Methylobacterium mesophilicum SR1.6/6: one gene and its partner. The protein of the gene in region 2 interacts with the protein of the main gene of each other region in a pairwise test. Links are inferred from orthologs where the notes say so. Each region holds a gene or a part of one and is shown on either strand. Other genes may lie near its edges.

What was found. Proteins that work in one complex are often made in the same cells at the same time.
Region 1: the proteins of mtgA (region 2) and MMSR116_RS21470 interact in binary tests that used the Escherichia coli proteins (3 or more experiments, as listed by UniProt). The link is inferred for Methylobacterium mesophilicum SR1.6/6 from one-to-one orthologs.

What each region holds. Positions count from the first base shown.
Region 1 is NZ_CP043538.1:4,512,847-4,517,689, forward strand. Bases 1-2,905 are described here. They hold MMSR116_RS21470 (peptidoglycan D,D-transpeptidase FtsI family protein), read left to right. Parts: upstream 1-453; coding sequence 454-2,358; downstream 2,359-2,905. Other genes in these bases: rsmH (16S rRNA (cytosine(1402)-N(4))-methyltransferase RsmH), read left to right, coding at 1-37; ftsL (cell division protein FtsL), read left to right, coding at 34-447; MMSR116_RS21475 (UDP-N-acetylmuramoyl-L-alanyl-D-glutamate--2,6-diaminopimelate ligase), read left to right, coding at 2,369-2,905. Outside these bases: more of MMSR116_RS21475, read left to right, coding at 2,906-3,829; MMSR116_RS21480 (UDP-N-acetylmuramoylalanyl-D-glutamyl-2,6-diaminopimelate--D-alanyl-D-alanine ligase), read left to right, coding at 3,849-4,843. UniProt on the Escherichia coli protein: Essential cell division protein that catalyzes cross-linking of the peptidoglycan cell wall at the division septum. Required for localization of FtsN.
Region 2 is NZ_CP043538.1:5,811,699-5,819,058, forward strand. Bases 2,578-5,454 are described here. They hold mtgA (monofunctional biosynthetic peptidoglycan transglycosylase), read left to right. Parts: upstream 2,578-3,575; coding sequence 3,576-4,334; downstream 4,335-5,454. Other genes in these bases: MMSR116_RS27505 (polyprenyl synthetase family protein), read right to left, coding at 2,578-3,528; MMSR116_RS27515 (hypothetical protein), read left to right, coding at 4,397-5,041; MMSR116_RS27520 (argininosuccinate synthase), read right to left, coding at 5,219-5,454. In the rest of the region: mmsA (multiple monosaccharide ABC transporter ATP-binding protein), read left to right, coding at 1-787; mmsB (multiple monosaccharide ABC transporter permease), read left to right, coding at 784-2,013; more of MMSR116_RS27505, read right to left, coding at 2,557-2,577; more of MMSR116_RS27520, read right to left, coding at 5,455-6,463; MMSR116_RS27525 (2-hydroxychromene-2-carboxylate isomerase), read left to right, coding at 6,669-7,295. UniProt on the Escherichia coli protein: Peptidoglycan polymerase that catalyzes glycan chain elongation from lipid-linked precursors. May play a role in peptidoglycan assembly during cell division in collaboration with other cell division proteins.

The sequences.
Region 1 (4,843 bases), 1.3 Mb from region 2 along the record:
CCTGCCGGATGCCGCCCGCGGGGGCCAGCGCCGATGATCCGCCTCCTGAACCTCCTGGCGGTCGCCGGCCTCGTGGCCTCGGCGATCTACGCCTACTCGATCAAGTACGACACGCTCTATCAGGGCGCCCAGGTGTCGAAGCTGAAGACCGCGCTCCACGCCGAGCGGCAGGCGATTGCGGTGCTGCGCGCCGAGTGGCAGCTCCTCACCCGGCCCGACCGCCTCCAGGCGGCCGTCGACAAGCACCTCGCGCTGGAGCCGATCGGCACAAGCCATTTGGCGCGCCTCTCGGACCTGCCCGCCCGGCCCGAGCGCGGCGACGAGATCGGCCGGCTGCTCGCCGCCACGGCGACGCCCAAGGACAAGGGTTCGATCGAGCCGCGCACCACCGGCGCGATCACCCGCACCGTCACCACGACCCGCACCCCGACGACGGCTTCGAGGTAGTCGCCCGTGTCCGAAGATGTCGACCTGACCCTAGACGCGACCGCCGCGGCGGAGCCGGCCGAGGCCGGCGTGTCGGAGCACGAGGCCGCGATCCTGGAGGCCGCCGCGCGGGCGCATGCCGCGACCGCGCCGCGCCCCATCGAGGAGGTGGCCCTCGAACCGGTGTCGCGGGCCGACCGCGCCAAGGCGTTCGTGCGCAGCATGTTCCGCCTGGCCATCGAGCGCTCGCACATGCGCGTCGCCCTGGTCGGGCTGGTCTTCGTCGGCGTGTTCGGGACGATCTCGGCCAAGCTCCTCATGATGGCGATCTTCGGGGATCCGCCGAGCCAGGAGCACCGGGTCGCGGCCGCCTCCTCGACCGCCTTCCGGCCCGACATCGTCGACCGCAACGGCGAGATCCTGGCGACCGACATCCGCACGGTCTCGGTCTTCGCCGAGCCCGGCAACATCTACGACAAGGACGAGGCGGTGGAACTGCTCACCGCGGTCCTGCCGGAACTCAACGCCACGGAGCTGCGCGCCAAGCTGGCGTCCCGCAAGGGCCGGAGCGGCGCGGGCTTCGTCTGGGTGAAGCGCGAACTGACCCCGAAGCAGCAGGCCGAGGTCCACCGGCTCGGCATCCCGGGCATCGGCTTCCTGCCCGACCACAAGCGGGTCTACCCGAATGGCACCGCCGCCGCCCACATCCTGGGCGCGACCAACCTCGACGGCGTCGGCATCGCCGGGATGGAGAAGTACATCGACTCCACCGGCCTGCAGGCGCTCAACAGCTTCGGGCTGGTCAACAAGCAGGCCGACCTCAAGCCGGTGCAGCTGTCGATCGACCTGCGCGCGCAGTTCGCCGTGCGCGACGAGCTGGCCTGGGGCATCGACCACTTCAAGGCCAAGGCCGGCGCCTCGATGATCCTCGACGTGAAGACCGGCGAGGTGATCGCGCTCGTCTCGATGCCGGACTTCGATCCGAACGATCCGAAGGACGCGCTCTCGCCGGACCGGATCAACCGGATGAATGTCGGCGTCTACGAGATGGGCTCGACCTTCAAGGCGATGACGCTGGCGATGGCGCTCGATTCCGGCAAGTACAACGTCAACTCGACCTTCGACACCCGCGGCGGCGTTCTGAACTGGGGCCGCCAGAAGATCCACGAGTATCACGGCACCAACCGCGTCATCACCATGCCGGAGGTGTTCACCCACTCGTCCAACATCGGCTCGGCCAAGATGGCGCTCGGTGTCGGCGTCACCGGGCACAAGGCCTTCCTCAAGAAGATGGGCCTGCTCGACCGGCTGCGCACGGAGCTGCCGGAGAGCGCGGCGCCGATCGTCCCGTCCCGCTGGACGGAGATCAACACCATCACCATCGCGTTCGGCCACGGCATCGCGGTGGCGCCGATCCAGGCGGCGGCGGCGGTGGCGGCCATCGCCAACGGCGGCGACCTGATCACCCCGACATTCCTCAAAGCGAACCCGGACGACAAGGCCCGGTCCACCCATGTCCTGTCGGCGCAGACCTCCGAGGCGATGCGCTACATCATGCGCCTGAACGCCTCCGAGGGCTCGGCCAAGAAGGCGGCGATCCCGTACTACTTCGTGGGCGGCAAGACCGGCACGGCCGAGAAGGTCATCGGCGGCCGCTACATCCACAACCGCCTGTTCACGACCTTCATGGCGGCGGCGCCGATGAACGATCCGAAGTACCTGTTCGTCACCATCATGGACGAGCCGCAGGGCCTGCCGGAATCGGGCGGCTACGCCACGGCGGCCTGGAACTCCGGCGTGGTCACCGGCAAGGTGATCGAGCGGGTGGCGCCGATCCTCGGCCTGCCGCCGCAATTCGAGCCGCCGACGAGGCCGTTCCCCCAGATGGTCAAGCTGAACGCCTACCACATCAACCAGCTCGGCGGCCCGTGAGGTTGGAGGCATGAGCGCCCGTCTCGCCGACCTGTTCCCCGAGGCCGCCGGCCCGGTATCAGACCTCAGGGTCTCGGACCTCACGGCCGACAGCCGGCAGGTCGCCACCGGGACCGTGTTCGTCGCCGTGCCGGGCACGAAGGCCGACGGGCGCCGCTTCGCCGCGCAGGCGGCGCAGCGCGGCGCCGCGGCGGTGGCCGGGGAGGGGGCGCGGCCCGCCGACCTGCCCGAGACCGTCGCCTGGATCCCGGTCGCCGATGCGCGCCGATCCCTGGCGCTCGCGGCGGCCCGCCTCGCGGGGGCGCAGCCCGGGACCGTCGTGGCGGTGACCGGGACCGCCGGCAAGAGTTCGGTCGCCGACTTCGTGCGCCAGATCCTGGCGCGCCTCGGCCGCGACGCGGCGAGTCTGGGCACCGTCGGGATCGTCACCAACCGCGGTGCCCAGTACGGCTCGCTGACGACCCCCGACCCGGTGACGCTGCACCGGACGCTGGCGCGCCTCGCCGCCGAGGGGATCACCGACCTCGCCATGGAGGCGTCCTCGCACGGGATCGAGCAGCGCCGGCTCGACGGCGTGCGCCTCGACGCCGCGGGCTTCACCAATCTCGGCCGGGATCACCTCGATTATCACGCGAGCCTCGAGGAGTATCTCGCGGCCAAGCTTCGACTTTTCACGGATCTGCTGCCCGCCGGATGCCCGGCGATCGTCAACGCCGACGGCGCCTATGCCGACCGCGTGATCGCCGCGGCCGAGGGCGCGGGACGGCCCGTGCGCACGGTGGGCCGCGGCGGCCGGGATCTGCACGTCGAATCCGTCCGGACCGAAGGTTTCGCGCAGGGCGTCCGCGTCATGTTCGAGGGCCGCGCCCGGGATCTGCGCCTGCCCCTCGTCGGCGAGTTCCAGGTCGAGAACGCGCTGGTGGCCGCAGGCCTCGCGCTGGCTACGCCAGCGGGTGCCGCCGATCCCGACGGTGTCTTCGCGGCCCTCGACCACTTGACCGGCGTGCCGGGCCGGATGGAGCGGATCGGCGAGGCGCGGGGCGGGCTCTGCCTCGTCGACTACGCCCACAAGCCCGAGGCGCTGGAGAGCGTGCTGACCGCGCTCCGGCCGTTCGCCTCGGGGCGGCTGGTCGTGGTCTTCGGCTGCGGCGGCGACCGCGACCGGGGCAAGCGTCCGCTGATGGGCGCGATCGCCGAGCGGCTCGCCGACCACGTCATCGTCACGGACGACAATCCCCGCACCGAGGAGCCCGCCGCCATCCGGCAGGCGATCCTGGCGGCGGCGCCGGGGGCCGAGGAGATCGGAGACCGGGAAGAAGCGATCCGCAGCGCCGTTGGCCGGCTCCGGCCCGGCGACGTGCTGGTGGTGGCCGGCAAGGGTCATGAAACCGGCCAGATCGTGGGGGATCGGACGCTGCCGTTCTCGGACCACGCGGTCCTGCGCGCCGCGATCACCGGGACCGCGGCCTGACGGCGACAGGGGGCTGACCATGACCGCACTCTGGACCCGCGCGGAACTCGAAGCCGCCACCGGCGGACGCCTGATCGGCGCGGACCGCGCGATCGGCGGCGCCTCGATCGACACGCGCACGATCCAGCCCGGCGACCTGTTCTTCGCCATCCGCGGCGAGGCCCGCGACGGTCACGACTTCGTCGCCGACGCCCTCGGCCGCGGCGCCGGCGCCGCGGTGGTGAACGAGGCCCGCGCGGCGGATCTCGCGGCGCACGGACCGGTCCTTGCGGTGCCGGCGGACGGTCCCGACCCGGTCCTGACGGGGATGGTCCGCCTCGGCGCGGCGGCCCGCGCCCGCACCGACGCCAAGGTCGTGGCGGTTACCGGCTCGGTCGGCAAGACCGGGACCAAGGAAGCGCTGCGCCACGTCCTGTCCGAGCAGGGCGAGACCCACGCGTCGGCGGCCTCCTACAACAACCATTGGGGCGTGCCCCTGACCTTGGCGCGGATGCCGCGCGAGACACGCTACGGCGTGTTCGAGATCGGCATGAACCACGGGGCCGAGATCGTGCCGTTGACCGCCCAGGTCCGGCCCGACATCGCGCTGATCACCATCATCGCGCCCGCCCACATCGAGCATTTCGCCTCGCTGGCCGCCATCGCGGACGCCAAGGGCGAGATCTTCTCGGGACTGCAGCCCGGCGGCGTGGCCGTGATCAACCGCGACGTCCCACACTTCGACCGGCTCGCCGCCCATGCGCAGGCCTCCCGCGCGGGCCGGGTGGTGACCTTCGGCGAGCACCCGGAGGCCGACGTGCGCGCCCTGAAGATCGTCCTGCGTCCCGACCTGTCGGTGGTCGACACGGTGGTGATGGGGCAACCCGTGACCTACAAGCTCGGCACGGCCGGACGGCACGCGGCGCTCAATTCCCTCGGCGTGATGGCGGTAGCCCACAGCCTCGGGGCCGATCTAGCCCGCGCCGCCCTGTCCCTCGGCAGCTTGGCGCCGCCGGCGGGCCGCGGCGAGCGCAC
Region 2 (7,360 bases):
CGTCCGCGAGCCGCGGATCGGCGACCTGCTCCTCGAGGTGCGCGACTGGACGGTGCGCCACTCGGTCCATGCGGACCGGGTGATGGTGCACAACGTCAGCCTGAACCTGCGCAAGGGCGAGATCGTGGGGATCGCCGGCCTCATGGGATCCGGCCGGACCGAACTCGCCATGAGCCTGTTCGGCCGGTCCTACGGCCAGGGCATCGGCGGCAGCGTCCGCATCGACGGTGTCGACGTCGACGTCTCCTCCATCGACCGGGCCATCGCGGCGGGCATCGCCTACGTCACCGAGGACCGCAAGCAACTGGGCCTGATCCTCGGCGAGGACATCGCCAAGAACACGACCCTGGCGAACCTGCCTGGCGTGTCCACCGCCACGGTGATCGACACCGACGCGGAGCACCGCATCGCCAGCGACTACCGCACCAAGATGCGCATCCGCTCCTTCGGGGTGGCGCAGCAGACCGTGAACCTCTCGGGCGGCAACCAGCAGAAGGTCGTGCTGAGCAAGTGGCTGTTCACCGGCCCCAAGGTGCTGATCCTCGACGAGCCGACTCGTGGCATCGACGTGGGCGCCAAGTACGAGATCTACAGCATCATCAATGAGTTGGCCGACGGTGGCCGGGGCGTGCTGGTGATCTCCTCCGAGATGCCCGAACTCCTCGGCCTCTGCGACCGGATCTACGTGATGAACGAGGGGCGCTTCGTGGGCGAGTTCCCGCGCGCCGACGCGAGCCAGGAAGCGATCATGCGCGCGATCATGCGCTCCAAGGACGTGAACGGATGACCGACATCTCTGTGAGCAAGCCCATGATGTCCCCGACCGAGATCCTGCCCGGCGCCCAGGCCGGTGGCGAGCCGCAGGCGCGACGGGGGACCTTCAAGACAGCGCAGCTGCGCGAATACGGGCTCGTCTTCGCGCTGGCGGTCATCACCGTGTTCTTCGAGTACGCGACCGGCGGGGTGCTGTTCCAGCCGCTGAACCTCACCAACCTGATCCTGCAGAACAGTTACGTCGTCGTGATGGCGCTGGGCATGCTGCTGGTCATCGTGGCCGGCCATATCGACCTGTCGATCGGATCAGTGGTTGGCTTCGTGGGTGCGCTCGCGGCGCTGCTCATGGTGCGCTTCGGGTTCGATCCGCTGACCGCCACGGTCGTGTGCCTCGCGGTAGGCGCGGCCATCGGCGGGTTGCAGGGCTACTTCGTGGCTTACCTCGCCATCCCGAGCTTCATCGTCACCTTGGCGGGCATGCTGGTCTTCCGTGGGCTGACGCTGGCGCTCCTCCAAGGCGCCTCGATCGGCCCCTTCCCGGAGGTGTTCCAGCTCCTCGCCAAGGGCTTCCTCACGAACTTCGCCGGCCCCTGGACGGCCCTCCTGAGCGCCTCCCTGCTCACGGCGATCCTGGTCGGCCTGAATTGGCGGCGCCGGCAGGTGCGGCTCAGGAACGGCGGCCCGGCCGATCCCCTTGCGACCTTCATCATCCGCAACGGCGTGACCGCGATCGTGATCCTCGCCTTCGCCTACCAGATGAGCGCCTATCGCGGCCTGCCCAACGTCCTGCTCGTGATGTTCGTGCTGGTGATGCTCTACCGATTCGTCACCACCCGGACGACGACCGGGCGGCGGATCTACGCGCTGGGCGGGAACATCAAGGCCGCGCGGCTCTCCGGGATCAAGACCGAGCGGCTGACCTTCCTGACCTTCGCCAACATGGGCGCGCTGGCGGGGCTGGCGGGCATGATCTTCGCGGCGCGGCTCAACACCGCGAACCCGAAGGCCGGGGTCGGATTCGAGCTCGACGTGATCGCGGCCTGCTTCATCGGGGGTGCGTCGGCGGCCGGCGGCATCGGCAAGGTCTCGGGCGTCGTGATCGGCGCGTTCATCATCGGCATCATGAACAACGGCATGTCGATCCTGGGGATCGGCGTCGACTATCAGCAGGTGATCAAGGGCGTCGTCCTGTTGGCCGCCGTCTGCCTGGACGTCCACAACAAGAACAACCGGCACTGATCGGGGCTGGAGCGGACGGCGACGCGTCCGATCGCCGGGCACCTCCTCCAGTTGCCGCAGGCGATGCAGTCGCGAGCCGGCGACCCCGGGGCGGCAAAGGTGCCGGACGCCGTTTCTCCCGACCGATCGCGGCGGTGGGGCCGTCGACGAGGCCACGATCGCGGCAGAGATCGGCGCACGGAATCCCAGCGTTTCCCGCTGAAGACATCGGTGGCTCCAACCAATCCGTCCTTGCGAGCGGAACGAAGCGATCCACGCGGCGCCAAACCACTCGAGGTCGCGCTGCGCGGGTCGCTTGGCTTCGCTCGCGATGACCGTGGGAGACGCCTTGACCGAAGCGTTCAACCGGCAACCGTATCAGCCAGGCTCAATCACTCAGGACGCGGCCGGGTGTTCCCGACGGCGGATCAACGAGCCGACCGCCGAAGCCGACAGACGGGATTCCGGGCTGCGAACAGGCAAGCCCCGCCATCCGGCTTCGCCCGAACCGTTCGGAGACAACGGCCCGGTCAATGGCCGAGGTCGTGCCCGAATGAGCCGGCGTCAGGTCTTGCGCGCGACCGTGAATCGGGCGGCATCCCGCAGGATCCGGGCGCCCTCTCCCCAGGACGAGACCGCGTCCTCGCAAACGCCGACGAGGCGGTCGCACTCGGCCCGGGCGCCGTCGATGCCGAGGCGGTCGACCAGCGTCGCCTTGCCGGCATCCTTGTCCTTGCCGGTGGCCTTTCCCATTGCTTCGGGCGAGGCTTCCCGGTCGAGGATGTCGTCTGCGATCTGGAAGGCCTGCCCCAGAGCGAGGCCGTAGCGCAGCAGGTTCGCCCGCTGGCCCTCGTCGGCACCGCCCACGATCGCGCCGGCCTCCACCGAGAAGGCCAGGATGGCACCGGTCTTCATCGCCTGCATCCGCAGGGTGTCGTCCACGTCCATGTTGGCCGCGCCGAAGCGTCCCTCGGCGGTGAGGTCGAGGAGCTGGCCGCCGACCATCCCGCCGAGGCCGGAGGCGCGGGCGAGACCGAGCACGAGGTCGGCGCGAATCCGAGGATCCGGCTGCCAGGCCGGATCGGCCACGATCTCGAAGGCCAGCGTCTGGAGGGCGTCGCCGACCAGGATCGCGGTCGCCTCGTCGTAGGCCTTGTGCACGGTCGGCTTGCCGCGGCGCATGTCGTCGTCGTCCATGGCGGGCAGGTCGTCGTGGACGAGGCTGTAGCAGTGGACCAGCTCGACACCCGCGCCCGCCGCCAGGGCGGCGGCCTCGGAGCCGCCGAGCATCCGGGCGGTCTCGATCGCGAGGAACGGGCGCAGGCGCTTGCCGCCGCCGAGCACCGCGTGGCGCATCGCTTCCATGAGGCGCGGCGGCCGGTCGATTTCGCCGGGGCCGATCGTCGGGCCGAGGCGCTCGACCAGGAAGGTTTCCACCGTCCCGGCGACTTCCGTCAACCTGTGGGTAAAATCGACGGCGGGCTGGCCTGGCTTGACCGAACCGGTCGGTGCCTGCGTTGAGGGGGTCGGGGTCATCGGGCTTACGTCCGGTCCTGGCCTTGCGGAAACCAATCGATCGTCAGTTGCACGGGAACGAGATCACGGTGGCCGGGGCAGGACGCAGGCGCGAGGCGGCGGGACGCGACCTTCCGCTCGCGCGCCCGCGGCGCTCCCGCTTTGTCCGCCGGATCGTCGGGGGGCTGTTTCTGCTCCCCGCCATCGGGTTCGTCGTCGCTCTGACGCTGGCGCTCGTCTATAGCGCGGTGATGCCGCCGTCGACCCTGATGCTCGGGCGGTGGTTGACACTCCAGCCGGTGAGCCGGGATCCCGTGCCGCTGTCCGCCATCGCGCCGACCCTGTCGCAGGCGGTGATCGCCTCGGAGGATCAGCGCTTCTGCCTGGACCACGGCGTCGATTTCGGCGCGATCCGTGACGTTGTGGAGGACGACGATTCGCCGAGCCGCGGCGCCTCCACGCTCGCCATGCAGACCGTGAAGAACGTCTTCTTGTGGCCGGGGCGCTCGTACATCCGCAAGGCCATCGAGATCCCCCTGGCGCTGGCGCTCGACACGCTCTGGGGCAAGCGCCGCATGATGGAGATCTACCTCAACGTCGCCGAGTGGGGCGACGGGATCTACGGCGCGCAGGCCGCGAGCCGGCATTGGTTCGGCAAGGATGCGAGCCGTCTGACCTCCGGGGAGGCGGCGCTGCTGGCCGCCGTCCTGCCGAACCCGATCACCCGCAGCGCCGGCCGCCCCTCCCCGGGGGTCAGACGCCGTGCCGCGCGGATCCAGGCCATGATGGGCCGGATCGAGGGGCTCACCGGCTGCCTGCGGCGGTAGCAGGCGCCGGACCGCCTCTGTAAGACGAGCGGGAGAAGCGCGACACCCGGGACCGACATACGATGAGCGACGCCGTCTACGACCTGACCCTGGAGCGCATCGCCCTCATCCGCCGGATGGTCGTCGCCTGGGGCGGCGCCGAGCCGGGCGCGCCGACGATTCACCCGGAAGCGCCCTATGGCAGCCTCGACCGCGACGGCGACATCGCCAACGTGACCGGCGACGACGAGGGGGCGGAGGAGGAGCACCGGGCGCTCGAGGACGGTCTCGCCGTGTTCGTGCAGAACGCGCAGCTCAAGCCCGGCCGGTACCAGTATCACAACGCTCTGGCGAAGCTCGATCCGGGCGCGGTCGGCGATGTCTTCCGGGACGCCGAGACCGGCGAGACGCCCGAGCACATCACCTTCGCGGTGACACCGGAGCACCTCGCGCTGATTCCGCGGCTCAGCTTCGGCTGGGATGCGGCGCAGGGCGTGCCGCGGGTGGATCCGCAGCGGCCGTATGGTGGCGACGGTTCCTATATCGCTGCCATGAAGCGGCACCTCGCCGCCGTCCCGCAGGCGGCGGCGAACGATGACGAGGATGCCGAGACCCGCCTCGTCCGGCTTCACCGGGAATCGCAGCCGGCCTTGCAGATCTTCCTGCGCTATGCCGACCTCGGGCCGGGCGACTTCCGGCTTTCCGGCGGAGGTTGGGGACCCGCCTGACGCCACCGCGGGGTCGACGGACTCGGATCGGCAGCGGCTCCCGCGTCTGGCCGGCGCGCCTGTTCGTCGGCATGCGCCGAGCGAACCCCGGGGGCAGCGGCACGCTCGGGAGCGTGCCGCGAACCGGATGGCTTCGCTCCGCCCGCAGGGACGATGGCGCTGTCGATCGGCCGGAGATCAGCCCTCGCGCTTCCTGCGCTGCGCCAGGGTCCGCAGCCGGAGGGCGTTGAGCTTGATGAAGCCCGCCGCGTCGCGGTGGTCGTAGGCGACTGCCCCTTCCTCGAAGGTCACGAGATCCTGGTCGTAGAGCGAGTGCGGGCTCTCGCGACCGATCACGTGGACGCCGCCCTTGTAGAGCTTCAGCCGCACGGTGCCGGTGACCTTCTCCTGGCTCTTGTCGATCAGCGCCTGGATCATCTCGCGCTCCGGCGAGAACCAGAAGCCGTTGTAGATCAGCTCCGCGTATTGCGGCATCAGCTGGTCCTTGAGGTGGGCGGCGCCCCGGTCCAGCGTGATCGACTCGATGGCCCGGTGCGCCGGCAGCAGGATCGTGCCGCCGGGCGTCTCGTACATGCCGCGGCTCTTCATGCCGACGAAGCGGTTCTCCACGAGGTCCAGGCGCCCGATGCCGTTGGCGCGGCCGAGCTCGTTGAGCTTGGCCAAAAGGCTCGCGGGCGACAGCGCCTCGCCGTCGATCGAGACGGCGTCGCCGCGCTCGAAGCCGATCGTGACGATCGTCGGCTGGTCGGGCGCCTCCTCGGGGGAGAGGGTGCGCGAGTAGACGTAGTCCGGCACCTCGACGGCCGGATCCTCAAGCACCTTGCCCTCCGAGGAGGCGTGCAGGAGGTTGGCGTCCACCGAGAACGGGCTCTCGCCGCGCTTGTCCTTGGCGATCGGGATCTGGTGCTGCTCGGCGAAGGCGATGAGCTGCTCGCGGGACCGCAGGTCCCATTCGCGCCAGGGGGCGATCACCGTCACGTCGGGCTTCAGGGCGTAGTAGCCGAGCTCGAACCGGACCTGATCGTTGCCCTTGCCGGTGGCGCCGTGGCAGACCGCGTCGGCCCCGACCCTCTCGGCGATCTCGATCTGCTTCTTGGCGATCAGCGGCCGCGCGATCGAGGTGCCGAGCAGGTAGACACCCTCGTAGACGGCGTTCGCCCGGAACATCGGGAAGACGTAGTCGCGGACGAATTCCTCGCGCAGGTCCTCGATGAAGATGTTCTCGGGCCTGATGCCGAGGAGTTCCGCCTTGCGCCGGGCGGGCTCCAGCTCCTCGCCCTGGCCGAGATCGGCCGTGAAGGTCACCACTTCACAGCCGTAGGTTGTCTGCAGCCACTTCAGGATGATCGACGTGTCGAGGCCGCCGGAATAGGCCAGCACGACCTTCTTCACGGGGCTCTTGGCTGGGACGGACATGCTCATTCCGGGACTGGGCGAGGGATCTGGCGCTGCGTCTGCGGCTTATCGCGGGTGTCACCGACCTGCAACCGGCGCGCCATCTCGTGCGTAGGCCGTTGCCGGAGGATCGGCCGCGTTTCGCCTCACGGCGGCCTTGCGGCCGTGCGTAAGTTGGCCCGGGCGTTGCCAGTCGTCATCGCCGCGAGCGTGTATCGGAGAAGCGAAGTCTATGGCGCGCCAGCCAATTTTGGAGTTCTGGTACGAATTCGCCTCCACGTATTCGTACCTTGCGGCGATGCGCGTCGAGGCAGCCGCCGCGGAGGCCGGCGTCGCTATTCGCTGGCGGCCGTTCCTCGTGGGCCCGCTCTTCGCCTCGCAGGGCTGGACGACCTCGCCGTTCAACCTCTACCCGGCCAAGGGCAAGAACATGTGGCGGGACGTGGAGCGCGAGGCGGCGCGCCTCGACCTGCCGCCGCTGACCCGACCCGCCCAGTTCCCCCAGAACAGCCTCAGCGCCGTGCGCGTCGCCGTCTACGGCCAGGACCAGGACTGGCTCGTGCCGTTCACCAAGGCGGTGTTCCGCGCGAGCTTCGCCGAGGGGCGTTCGATCGCGGAGCCGACGGCGGTCGCCGAGATCCTCGATTCGCTCGGCCTCGACGGGACCCAGACCGTGCGCGCCGCCGCCGCCGAGTCCAACAAAACCAAGCTGCGGGTCTGCGTCGAGGAGGCGCGCTCGCGCGGGATCTACGGCGCGCCGACCTTCCTGGCCGATGACGGCGAGCTGTTCTGGGGCAACGACCGGTTGGAACTGGCCCTGGCCTGGGCCACCGGCGACCGGCCGAAGGGGCTCAAATAGGATCCGGTTTAGGATCCCGTTCATCCCGGTTCGCCATCAAACCGACTCGACCCCCTGGTTCCGGT